One region of the Clostridium sp. CM037 genome, then DNA from elsewhere that is predicted to be linked to it. Evidence: riboswitches for the same ligand, from Rfam matches in the RefSeq annotation. Region 1 holds a riboswitch; each other region holds the start of a gene.
The links. A riboswitch is a leader RNA that binds a small molecule or an ion and turns the genes downstream of it on or off. The one in region 1 is predicted to bind cobalamin.
Positions count from the first base shown of each region.

Region 2: it holds a riboswitch for cobalamin, as region 1 does, so the genes downstream of both, ACWJKP_RS16560 (sirohydrochlorin cobaltochelatase) here and cbiQ (cobalt ECF transporter T component CbiQ) in region 1, are expected to answer to the same signal.
Region 3: it holds a riboswitch for cobalamin, as region 1 does, so the genes downstream of both, ACWJKP_RS13005 (IS91 family transposase) here and cbiQ (cobalt ECF transporter T component CbiQ) in region 1, are expected to answer to the same signal.
Region 4: it holds a riboswitch for cobalamin, as region 1 does, so the genes downstream of both, ACWJKP_RS04725 (cobyric acid synthase) here and cbiQ (cobalt ECF transporter T component CbiQ) in region 1, are expected to answer to the same signal.

Region 1 covers NZ_CM143650.1:3,767,483-3,770,699, reverse strand. The annotation lists gene sigG (RNA polymerase sporulation sigma factor SigG) at 54-827, shown strand; cobalamin riboswitch at 997-1,170, shown strand; gene cbiQ (cobalt ECF transporter T component CbiQ) at 1,547-2,398, shown strand; gene ACWJKP_RS18070 (energy-coupling factor ABC transporter ATP-binding protein) at 2,411-3,217, shown strand, end outside.
Region 2 covers NZ_CM143650.1:3,449,364-3,452,580, reverse strand. The annotation lists gene ACWJKP_RS16565 (transposase) at 21-932, opposite strand; cobalamin riboswitch at 1,153-1,337, shown strand; gene ACWJKP_RS16560 (sirohydrochlorin cobaltochelatase) at 1,483-2,316, shown strand; gene ACWJKP_RS16555 (pyridoxal phosphate-dependent aminotransferase) at 2,386-3,217, shown strand, end outside.
Region 3 covers NZ_CM143650.1:2,673,230-2,676,446, forward strand. The annotation lists gene ACWJKP_RS13000 (hypothetical protein) at 1-134, opposite strand, end outside; gene ACWJKP_RS13005 (IS91 family transposase) at 115-1,338, opposite strand; cobalamin riboswitch at 1,541-1,721, opposite strand; partial or broken gene ACWJKP_RS13010 (hypothetical protein) at 1,681-1,743, opposite strand; gene ACWJKP_RS13015 (penicillin-binding transpeptidase domain-containing protein) at 1,799-3,217, opposite strand, start outside.
Region 4 covers NZ_CM143650.1:1,005,675-1,008,891, forward strand. The annotation lists gene ACWJKP_RS04715 (site-2 protease family protein) at 1-584, shown strand, start outside; gene trmB (tRNA (guanosine(46)-N7)-methyltransferase TrmB) at 632-1,285, shown strand; cobalamin riboswitch at 1,460-1,644, shown strand; gene ACWJKP_RS04725 (cobyric acid synthase) at 1,780-3,217, shown strand, end outside.

The sequences.
Region 1 (3,217 bases):
AAACCATAAGGACATAATTTAGAAGCAATTACTCTGAAGGGAATGATGACCTTATGGTATTCAATAAAGTAGAAATATGTGGTGTAGATACTTCAAAATTACCCGTACTAAAAGAAAAGGAAATGAAAGAGCTACTATTTAGGATACAAAATGGTGAGTATGAGTGTAGAGAAAAATTTATTAAAGGAAATTTAAGATTGGTTTTAAGTGTGATAAAGCACTTTAATAATCGAGGAGAAAACGTAGATGATTTATTTCAAGTAGGCTGTATTGGTTTAATGAAGTCCATTGATAATTTTGATCTAAGTCTAAATGTTAGATTTTCAACATATGCAGTTCCTATGATTATTGGGGAAATAAGAAGATATTTAAGAGATAATAACTCAATAAGAGTTAGTAGATCATTAAGGGATATTGCATATAAAGCATTACAAGTTAGGGACAGATTGGTGAATCAAGACAATAAAGAGCCTACTGTAGCTGAAATAGCAAAAGAATTAGAATTACCAAGGGAAGATGTAGTGTTTGCTTTAGATGCTATACAAAATCCTGTATCTTTATTTGAACCTATTTATCACGCTGGTGGAGATGAAATTTATGTAATGGATCAAATAAGTGACACCAAAAATTTAGATGATAATTGGCTTGAAAATATATCGATTAAAGAGGCAATGAAAAAATTAAATGTTAGAGAAAAGTTAATCTTAAATTTAAGGTTCTTCGATGGAAGAACTCAAATGGAAGTAGCAGGTGAAATAGGTATATCCCAAGCTCAAGTTTCTAGACTGGAAAAAACTGCATTAAAGCACATGAGAAAGTACGTATAGGGTCCCCTAGTGGGTCCCTTTTTTTACTGTAGCATTAATTTGAGAAAATAGTATAATGTATTATTTTGTGAAAATTTGAAAAATATTATCTTTTTACAACTAAAGTAGTTGATTTTTTGTAATAATAAGGCTACTATATAATGAGTACATGTGTGAAAGAACTATAAAAATTAAATAATAAAATATAGGTTTAAATTAATTAAAAGGGAATCAGGTTAAAATCCTGAACTATCTCGTAGCTGTAATAGATGAATTTAAGTGCATTATGCCACTCGAAAACGGGGAAGGCGCGCTTAAATAATGATTCTTGAGTCAGAATACCGGCCCATATTTTCGCACTACAAACTCTACGAGTGATAGAGAGGGCTTTATAATGAAAATTTGTTTGTTGATTTTATATGATTAAGCATATTTTTGAATCGTTTCCTTCTAACGCTTTAGTTAGAAGGCTTTTTGTTTTGTAGACAGGCCTATACTACAAATTGTCAAAACGAACCTAAACATCATTAGGTAGAATATCATCGTTTTCGCCGGGTGCTTCAATGCGATTATAGTTACATTATCTGGCCTTAGATTTTTAAATCAGATTGTAGGTGTAATTGTTTACTATGCTTCATCTATTTTTATTATTCTAAAATCTCCCAGAATGCTGCCATGGGGTGAAAATTCAAAGGAGATGTGAAATGGGAAAAATTATTATTTTATGTGCCATTTTTCTAATGGTGGGCTTTTTCTTCAAATGGAAAAAAGGGGATGGGACACATCATCATCATCACCATGGAACCGGACATAAACACGGCGAAGGGTTTTCAATTGATTTTTATGCTTATACCTCTAAAATCAGACACTGGAATGCTACTTTTAAAGTATCTCTTTCTGTTGTGATACTGATTCTTTGCATTGTATTGGAAAATCCCTATGTATCCGTTGTGGTCATTATTGCAATGGGCTATCTGACCATTGTAAAAGGAGATCTTCCAGTAAACGAATACTTGTCAATACTGGCGATTCCAATCATCTTTATCCTCCTTGGCACTTTTACAATTGCTATTGATTTTTCAAAGCAGCCAATGGGGCAGTATAACCTGTATCTTGGCTTCTGCTATGTGTTTACTTCTCAGGCAAAGCTTAAGGAAGTGGCATTTTTGATTCTGAAAGTTTTTGCAGCTATCAGTGCCCTACAAATGATGACACTGTCAACTCCGTCCTCCGAGATTATATATGTGCTTCGAAAGGCACATGTTCCAAAGCTTATTGTAGAGCTGATGAACCTCATTTACCGTTATATTTTCATTTTAATGGATGTCTATACTAAAATGAAAAATTCCGCAGAATCCCGTCAGGGCTACTGTGATTTTAAGACTTCATGCTATACATTTGGAAGCATTGCAAGCAATATGCTGGTTATTTCGTTGAAAAAGGCAAACGATTATTATGATGCAATGGAGGCCAGATGCTATGATGGGGATCTTATATTTTTGGAGGAAGATAAAAAGGTAGAGACAATACAGATTGCCTCTGCGGTAGCATTTATAAGTTTTTTGATTCTGATATGGGGCGTTACAAGATAGAAAGGAGCGATTATGGGGAAATCAATATTGAAGGTCGAAGATCTATACTACGTCTACGGAAATGGCAAGTCTGCATTGGACGGCGTAAGTGTGGATATCAATGAAGGTGAGAAAATCGCTGTTATTGGTTCTAATGGATCCGGAAAATCTACATTTTTCTTGAACATAAACGGTGTATTTACACCTGAACAGGGAAAAATAATTTACCGGGGTACTGTCGTTAATAAGAAGAATTTAAAAGGACTTAGAAAAAATATCGGGATTGTTTTTCAAGATGCGGACAATCAAATAATCGCATCTACAGTTAGGGCAGAAGTTGGATTCGGGCCAATGAATTTAAAGCTTCCAAGAGAGGAAGTACTCAAGCGAGTTGAGGAAGCACTGGCATACATGAACATATCAGATTTCAAGGATCGTCCGCCACACTATTTGAGTGGCGGTGAAAAGAAGCGAGTCACCATTGCGGGCATAATTGCTATGAAATCAGAAATCATTATCTTTGATGAACCGACTGCATCACTTGATCCTTTAAATGTACTGATACTAGAAGAAGTTTTGGATAAGCTTGGTTCGGAGGGCAAGACAATGCTCATTTCCACCCATGATGTAGATTTCGCATATCGATGGGCGGAGCGAGTCCTTGTATTCTGCCAAGGAAAAATTATCGCAGATGGAACACCATTAGAAATTTTCCAAAACACAGAAATTTTAAAACAAGCAAATCTAAAACAGCCAACCGTGATGGAGATATATGAATTGCTTGTAGAAAAACATCTGCTGGAAGATACTAGTGCCTATCCGAAAAGTACGCAAGAATTT
Region 2 (3,217 bases), 320 kb from region 1:
ATTATATTAATAAATTATTACTAAGCATAACGTTTAATAAAATCCATGATAATATTCTCATATTTTTCTTCTGTTCCAATTAATTCGATGCCAATAGTGCTTAATTTTGATACTCTAGACTGTGTAATGTTTCCAAGAGTGCTGGATATATCGCTAGATTTAAAATTACAGAGGCTCCTCATTAGAATAACGGTTAAGGCTTTTGCCCGTACAAGCTTTCTGCTGTACTTCATATAAAGATGAGTCTTTGATACATTCATCTTTGACGCTATAAATTCTATTATATCTTCTGGCTTAAAGTTCCTTACAAGTATTTTTCGTTCACATTTATACTCTGATTTTTCATCTTTAAATTCTATTTCGTGTTTTAATTTTTCTCCATTACAGAGAAAGACAAGATTATAGTAATTCTTTCTTGCACTTTTTAGGCTATTACCAAAAGAGCTCATAATAAATCCATAATCAACTAATTTAAAAGAATCATGTCTTTTTCCTAAAAATATGGCTAGACTAGAAAAAGCATATTTTTCAGGACAATTTTTATATTCATCTATATCCGTAGGATTATTGTGTATATATAGAGATAAAGTCTTCAAATATCGTTCATTATTAACTATTTTACTCTTAAATCTATCCTTAAAAAGATGTCCTTCCCTTTTATATTTTTTATTAAAGTACATTGCATAAGAAAAATTTATTCCATGCATTACCTTTGATATATCAGTACCATTAGCATCAATCATTAAATGAGAATGGTTATCCATAAGACAGTAACCGTAGATTTTAAAATTATAGAGATATTTATACTTTTTTACAAGTGATAAATACTTGTTCTTATCCTCATCATCCTTGAATAAATTTATTTCGCTGATACTTTTGCACATAATATGAAATATCGAGTCATCTGTTTTTTCTCTTGCCTTTCTTGGCATTAAAATCACCCTTCCTCATAGATTTTTATTTGAATTATTGCCTATGAATCGGGATGATATTCATAATCTTAAGCTAATATATATATAAATAATTTAAATAGTTGTTAATCGTCCCTAATTATTCTAATTATTTTTCTGAATTATTTTTTTGCCTATTAAACTAAGGAGACACTCTAAATATTGACAGTACGGCTTAAATATAATAAACTAGAATTAATAGAGAATTGAATATGATTTTAGGTGCCTTGAAATAGGTGAAAAGGGAATGCGGTTTAAATCCGCAGCAGCCCCCGCTACTGTAATTGATGAAAAACTTTTAAATGCTACTTCGTAAATTAAAAATGAGGAAGGATAATTAAAGGAAGAATCAAGAGCCAGGAGACCTGCCTAAATGATGTTAACAAGCTTTCGGAGGGAAAGAACTATTTAATTATGGATTAATTAAAAAGTAGTCGCTATCGTATGCGTACTATTTTTTTTGTTTTAAAAAGCATTATATGTAAATGTTATGATAGATTTCGGAAAATATTTAGCAAGGTGGATGATCGAAATGAAGAAGGCAATTTTAATTGTAAGTTTTGGAACAACACATGAAGATGCAAGAAAAGTAACTATCGATGCAATAGAAGATAAAATAAGACATACTTTTGAAGATTATGATATAAGAAGAGCATTTACTTCACATATTATTCTTAGGGTACTTAAGAATAGGGATAATATTCATGTAGATACTCCAGAAGAAGCTTTGGAAAAGTTAAAAAGCGAAGGATATAATGAGGTAATTGTTCAGCCTTTGCATGTTATTCCTGGAGTAGAATTTGATTATATAAATAATGTAGTTAATAGATACAAAGAATGTAAAGCATTTAAAAATATCTTAATAGGAAGACCTCTTTTATGTTTTAAGGGAGAAGAAGCAGGCGTGCCAGATGATTACTCAATAATGGTGGATGCTCTATCAAAGCAATTGCAACCAATGGATACAGTAATTTTGATGGGGCATGGTACAAACCATATTGCAAATGCAGTATATTGCTGTTTTGAAAGCGTTTTAAGGGATAGAGGTTTTAACAATGTACATGTAGCAACCGTGGAAGGGTATCCAACTTTGGAAAGAGTAATACCTAATGTTACTACTCAGAGTATTAGCGAAGTCACTTTAATGCCACTACTGCTCGTAGCAGGAGATCATGCCAAGAATGACATGGCGGGAGATGCAGAGGACTCCTGGAAGAGTATTTTAGAGGCAAAAGGGTTTAAAGTTAAAATATATCTGCATGGGTTAGGAGAAAATAGTGACGTTCAAGACATTTATATACAGCACATTAATGATGTAATTAATGAAAAGTTTAAGAATGTAGGGAAAACACATAAGGGAAATTAAAATTCTTCGTAAGTTATAAGTAACTAAAGTACGGTAGATGAGAGTTACAAGTAGAAAGGAAGGTATTCGATGATACATGGTGGAGATGTTTATACTAATGGATTACTTGAGGGGCGAGAATTAATAGATTACAGTTCTAATATTAATCCATTAGGGGTTCCTAAAAGTTTCACTGATAACATTAGTGAAGCCGTAGATGCTTTAACAAGATATCCAGATATTCAATATAGGGAGGTATTGAAAGAATTAAAAGAATACATTGATTGCCCAAAAGAATATTTTGTTTTAGGAAATGGGGCTGCAGAAATAATTGACTTAGTTATAGCTTGTCATAAAAATCTACTAATTGTGGTGCCATCTTTTGTAGAGTACGAAATTGATGCTAAAAAGTGGAATTGTAGTATAGAGTATTCTTATTTAAAAGAGAAGATTAATGAGAATACCTTATTAAAGCATGAATATGCTGAACTTTTCTATGATTATGAGGATATTCTTAATAGATTACAGAGTGTAGAAGGTGTGGTTTTAGGTAATCCAAATAACCCCAATGGCAATATCATAAATAAGGCTGAGTTTCAAAAAATTCTTGAATATTGTGAATGTAACGACAAAGTCATAATAATAGATGAGGCTTTTATAGAATTTACTGGAGATTCACAGCACAGTTTCAGTGAAAAAGTTAAAACATACAAATGTTTATTTATAATAAGAGCATTAACCAAATTTTTTGCGATGCCTGGTATAAGGTTTGGGTATGGAATAAGTAGTAACGTAGACCTATTAAAAAAAGTCAAAGAAAAACAAAACCCCTGGAACATAAACTGTTTTGCAGAAATGGCTGCACGTCATGTGTTAAAAGATAACGTTTATATTGAAAAAAGCAAAGAGTGGATAAGAGCGG
Region 3 (3,217 bases), 1.1 Mb from region 1:
TCAGGCACTTCTTCTTCAAACCCACATTTTTTACATTTAAAAAGTATCATTTTATCACGTTCTTGTGGTCGAAATGGTATGCTATCCTCATTCACTTTACCTTTAAAAATTCTTTTAATACGTTCCCATATCATATATATACCCATACTTTCTATGCCATATTTGCCACAATTCCATTAGCTGGCCGCATTTTAAACACTTTCTCGGATCTTTGGAAAAATTAATAATCATTAATTCTCTATAAGTCATTTTTCTTGTTTCCTTTTTCCAATTTATTTTTAGTGTGAACTGAATTGCCTTAAGACCACTTTTTATGTATTGCAAAAGACCAAAACACTTCCGAACTTTTACACTTATACTGCCTGAATATACTCCGTATAGTCTAACCATCTTGAAATATTTAGGGGTAATATGCATTAATAATCTACCTACGAATACTTGCGCTGTAACTGTTTCTTCTACTCTCTCATTGGTTTCATGACTCTTATACCAAAACGTTACATTTTTCTCATCATAACTAAGTATTCTATATTCTGCTATCGCAGGCCTTGCTAAGTATCTGCCTATATATCTTGCTGCACCTCTTGCACTTTTCATTCTTGATTTTGCATTTATATAGAATCCATCAGGATAATCTTTAAACATTTTTAAGTATTCTGCGTTCTTCTCTGGCTTTTTACTTATCATATAATTTATTAATTTAAACTGCCAAACTTTTCTGAAATATTTGTAGTCAAGGTATTCCATCTCCTTAACTTCATTGCCTTTTGTTTTTATTTCTGGAACCAATGCATGGACATGTGGATTAAAACCTACATTCCTTCCAAATGTATGCACTACTCCTATCATTCCACTTTGCCAAAGTACTCCTCCTTTTTTACCCCTTTTCTTTTTCTGATACTCTTCTCTATTTTTATAGTTTACACCATTCGCAAACTCGTTTATAGCCTCATATACCATGTCTTGTAAATCTTTTAAGCACTCCCTATTCCAGTAAAAATAATTCCTATATTCAGCTGGTATTGTGAATACACAATGTCTATGCGGTACATCTAAAATCTTGTTTACTTGTTTTTCTACCCATTCACTTATGTACTTTTTCCCACATTTACTGCAAAATCTACTTTTGCATGTAAACCCTATTTTAAATACTTCTAAACATTTTAAGCATATATACGCAACAAAACCTAATGAAATATCTCCACATCCTATCATTTTCATTACTTCGATATTCATATGTTCTCTCATCTTTTCAGGATACTTTTCTTTATTCAATTTCCAAAACTCTGGATAATTATCTTCAAATATTTGTTTTATAGTAATCTTATTTATTTTCATGATTTAATCATCTCATATTTATCTGATTTTTTCTATCTATTTTTTAGCTAGAATGTTATCCACAGCGGTTTCCGCAAGCTGTTTCCTATATAATAAAAAAACCACATCTCAAGGATGTGGAATAATGCAATTAAATTTTTCACATATTGGATAACCCAATATTATTGTTAAATCATGCATTTTTCATCCTCCCTCCGAAGACTAAAATTTCAAGCAATAGGCAGGTTTACTGGCTTTAGCATCATCTTACTCTCCAACCTTCTCAGTTTCCCAATGGTTCTTTGGATTTCATCCTCTAATACAGTAGCGGTGGGCTGCAGTGGTTTTATAATCACTTTCCCTTTTAACCCCTGTTACAGGGCACCTAAAACAATATTTAATTTTTATTAAGTTGACTATTTTTATTGTAACATCAAAAAAATATTAAAGCAATGTAAATCATTCTACCTACTTTCTAACGCTATTTCAGTGTTTTATTTAAGTAATATTCCATTACTCCTTTTACAATAGGTACCACATGGTGACTTCCACCTTTCTCTTTAACGTTTTCCATTAACATTGATACTACTATTTTAGGACTCGCTGTATCCATACATATAAACCATCCATTTTCTTCTGCAGCTTTATCCTTGTCATCTTTCTTAAGTTCCGCTGTTCCAGTTTTACCCGCGAGAGCTTGCCCATCAACTTTTGCCGCATGACCTGTACCATTTGGGTTATCGATAACTCCAGTGAGACCATCTTTTACAAATTTTATATTATCCGCGGAAATTGCATTAGCTTTCCATACCTTAGCCTTTACCTTTTCATTCAAACTTTCTAAAGTTGGAGACATAATATTTCCATCGTTAACAACTGCGCTATACGATAGTGCAAGGTGAAGTGGGCTCATAAGGACCTCCCCTTGACCATAACCAGTATCTGCTAATGCTACATCATTCTTAATGTTGTTACCATTGGCTACTTGTGAATTTGCTATTGGATAATCTATTGGAAGTTTTTGACCTATTCCAAAATTGTTGCATCCTTTTATAAATTCCTCTTTACCTATATTAAGAGCTGCCTTTGCGAAATATATGTTATCAGAGTATACAAATGCATCCTGTAAATTCACTGACTCTCTCGGTTCACCAACCCTAGTAACCTTATTGAGTCCCCATGATTTATCTGGTTGCCATTCGTTTCCCGGTATGTTAATAAGTTCACTAGGTTTTATCTTCCCTTGCTCTAACCCAACTGCAGCCGTTATCAGTTTAAATGTAGACCCTGGAGAATATACAGCCTTAAATCTATTTTTAAATGGATCCCCTGTTTTTTCCCATTCTGCCTTTTGGGTATTAGAAACATAAGTAGTAATTGCATTTGAATCATATGACGGGGAACTTACTAAAGCCAATACCTCTCCAGTTTTTGGATTTATTGCTGCACTGGCTCCCGGCTCTTTATTCATCCCTTCATATATTTTCTTCTGTAGTTCACTATCTACTGATAATGTTATATTTTCACCTGCTTTTGATTCTTTTTTAAGAATTACAACCTTATTGTTATTATTTTGTTTTGATATATATATTGTTGCCCCATTTTCACCCTTAAGCTTGTCTTCATAAACCTGTTCAAGACCTGCCTTTCCTATTAAACTAAATGAGTTATACCCTTTACTAGAATTCTTTTGTAGTTCCTCAGCGGTTATCGGCTTTATGTATCCTATAAGCGACCCCAAAGCTTCCCCACCTGGATATACTCTACCTTTAGGCTTGTTCTGGATTACCCCGTCAAGCTTCATAACTCCATCTATTTTTACTTTTTCAGTGCGTAGTATGTTAATAATCGGTATAAATTGATCAGAATTTTCATTATCCTTTAGTTTATTTTCTATAAC
Region 4 (3,217 bases), 1.5 Mb from region 1:
ATGAGTATGCGCATGCTATCGTAGCAGATAGGTTAGGAGACAAAACTCCACGATTTCAAGGGAGACTTACGCTGAATCCAATCGCACATATAGATCCAATGGGATTTCTTATGATTATATTAGTAGGGTTTGGTTGGGCAAAGCCTGTTCAGACAAATCCTAGTGCATTTAAAAACTATTATAAGGATGATTTGAAAGTTTCAGTTGCAGGCCCAATTGCTAATCTAATTCTAGGGTTTGTATTTGCAATTCTTACTGTGTTATTTTCGAAATTTCCACCAATTCATGGTGGATTATATACTATTATTAGCCAAATTTTAATAATTACAGGGTACCTAAATTGTATTTTGTTTTTTCTTAATTTAGTGCCAATACCGGGATTTGATGGATCTCATATAGTTAGAGATTTGTTCCCAAAGTTTTTTTACAATTTACCAGATACAATTTATAGGTATCAATTCTTAATATTTATGGTGTTAATATTGCCTATATTACCTGGTGGACAATCAGTTTTTACTTATATCGTGCAAGCGCCAGGGTTATGGTTATTTAAACAGTTTTTAAATATTGCAGGGATGTTTTAAATAAAAAGTAAATTTCATAAAAATTATAAATGTAAGGAGAAAAACATATGCGCTTAAGAAAAAAATATTGGGCTAGACCAGAGCTGGAAACTAGTCATATTGTAATAACTGACCAATATGATCACAAAGGAAAATGGAATGAAGAATTTAAAAATAATAATGAAATCCATCTAGAACTAGGTTGCGGTAAAGGTAGATTTATATCAGAAAAGTCCAGGAGAGATATTGATATCAATTTTGTAGGCATTGATTTAAAAGATGAGGTTCTGGTATTTGCCCTTAGAAAAGTAATAGAAGTAAGAGAAATTGAAGGAGCACAAGACATAAATGTACGTCTTATGCCAATGAACATTATGCTTATTGATGATGTGTTTGCAAAAGATGAGATAAGCAGAATTTATATAAATTTTTGTAATCCTTGGCCAAAAGACAGACATAATAAAAGAAGATTAACTCATACTAAGTTCTTGACGAGCTATAAGAAATTCTTAAAACCGGGATCTGAAGTTTGGTTCAAAACAGATGATACAGAGCTATTCGAAGAATCAGTAGACTATTTCAAAGAGTGTGGGTTTGAAATATTATTTTCGACCTATGATTTGCATAAGAGTGATTTTAAAGATAATGTAGTTACAGAATATGAAGCTAAATTCACAGAAATAGGGAAACAAGCTATGTTTCTACAAGCAAAATTAATTTAGCGAATTTAACCATATGAGACTTAAGCATTTTAGATTCTTATTTATTGACAGGATTAACATAATGCTATAAACTTAATTACATAGAAATGTATTAAATTGAAAATTTTAAAAATGAAACTTATGAATTATATTAGTTAAAAATGAATAGATTTGTTTAGGTGCCTTTTATTAATCAGCCACTAAAGTGGATTAAGTTACTTTAGTAGATGATTAGTAAGGTGAAAAGGGAATGTGGTGTAATTCCACAGCAGCCCCCGCTACTGTAATTGAGAGAAAATCTTTTATAACTACCTGAAAGGGAAAGTGATAAGAGAAAGCGTATCAAGAGCCAGGAGACCTGCCTAAATTAGTAATATTAAGCTTTCGGCGGGAAAGAACTGTAGAATTCAAGTTAGTGCAATGAAAAATTTGTACATAACAGCAGGTGCGCAAGCTTGCTGTTTTTTTGTTGTGTGCCAAAGAAGAATACAAGTAGGAAGAAAGGAGAAATAGTAATGGCTAAAGTAATGGTTCAAGGAACCGCTTCATCAGTAGGAAAAAGCATATTAGTAACAGCACTTTGCAGAATTTTTGTGCAAGATGGGTTTTCAGTATGTCCTTTTAAGTCACAGAATATGTCATTGAATTCTTATATTACATTGGATGGGAAAGAAATGGGACGTGCGCAGGTGCTTCAAGCCTATGCGGCAGGATTGGAGCCAGAGGTATATATGAATCCGATTTTATTAAAACCTACCTCGGATAAAAAGTGCCAAATTATCGTTAATGGAAAGGTTTTTGGGAATAGTACAGCTATGGAATATCATAATATGAAATTGGAATTCAAAGACATGTTAAAAAAGCAGTTTGAAGAATTAGAGAAGAAGTTTGATATTATAGTAATGGAAGGAGCAGGTAGCCCAGCAGAAATTAATTTAAGAGATAGAGATATAGTGAATATGGGAATGGCGGAACTTATAGATGCACCTGTGATACTCGCAGGAGATATAGATAAGGGTGGAGTATTTGCGTCACTAGCAGGGACTTTGCTTTTGCTTAATGAGGCCGAGAAAAAAAGAGTTAAAGCCACTATTATTAATAAGTTTAGAGGAGATTTAGAAATCTTAAAGCCAGGACTTACAATGATTGAGGATATTATACATATTCCATGTGCAGGGGTAGTTCCTTATTTTAGATTGGAACTCGAAGATGAAGATGGTGCAGTAGAATTTAACAAAAAAATTACTGCACCTATTGATATTGCTGTAATAAAGCTTCCACATATATCGAATTTTACGGATTTAGACGCATTAAAGGCTGAAGAAGATGTATCAGTTAGATTTGTTACAACTAAAGGAGAATTGGGCACGCCAGACCTCCTTATCATACCCGGAACAAAAAATACTATTGATGATTTAATTTCTTTAAGAAATTCGGGACTTGCAAAAGCGGTTCAGCAATATAGTGTAGAAGGTAACGTATTAGGTATTTGTGGAGGCTATCAAATGTTAGGAAATAGCTTAAGTGACCCTAATGGCTTAGAGGGAAATTCAAAAGAAACAGAGGGTATGAAGCTTTTAGACGTAGACACAATATTTGAAGATGAGAAAATAACTACAAGAGTAAAGGCTCGTAGCATTAACATTAGGGATACTAGTATAGAAACTTATGGTTACGAAATACATATGGGAATTTGTAAATATGGTCATAATGCAAAACCACTTTTTGAAATCTATGATAAGAATGGTTCTGATACGTCATCCTTTGATGGAGCAATAAATGCAGGTGGAAATGTTATGGGTACATATATTCATGGAGTTTTTGATGGAGTAGAGTTTAGAGAACATATGATTAATACTTTAAGGGTAAAAAAAGCTATGGAACCTAAAAAATCTAAGGTTTATGAAAATCTAAGAGAAAAAGAATTAGATAAGCTAGCAGACATAGTTAGAG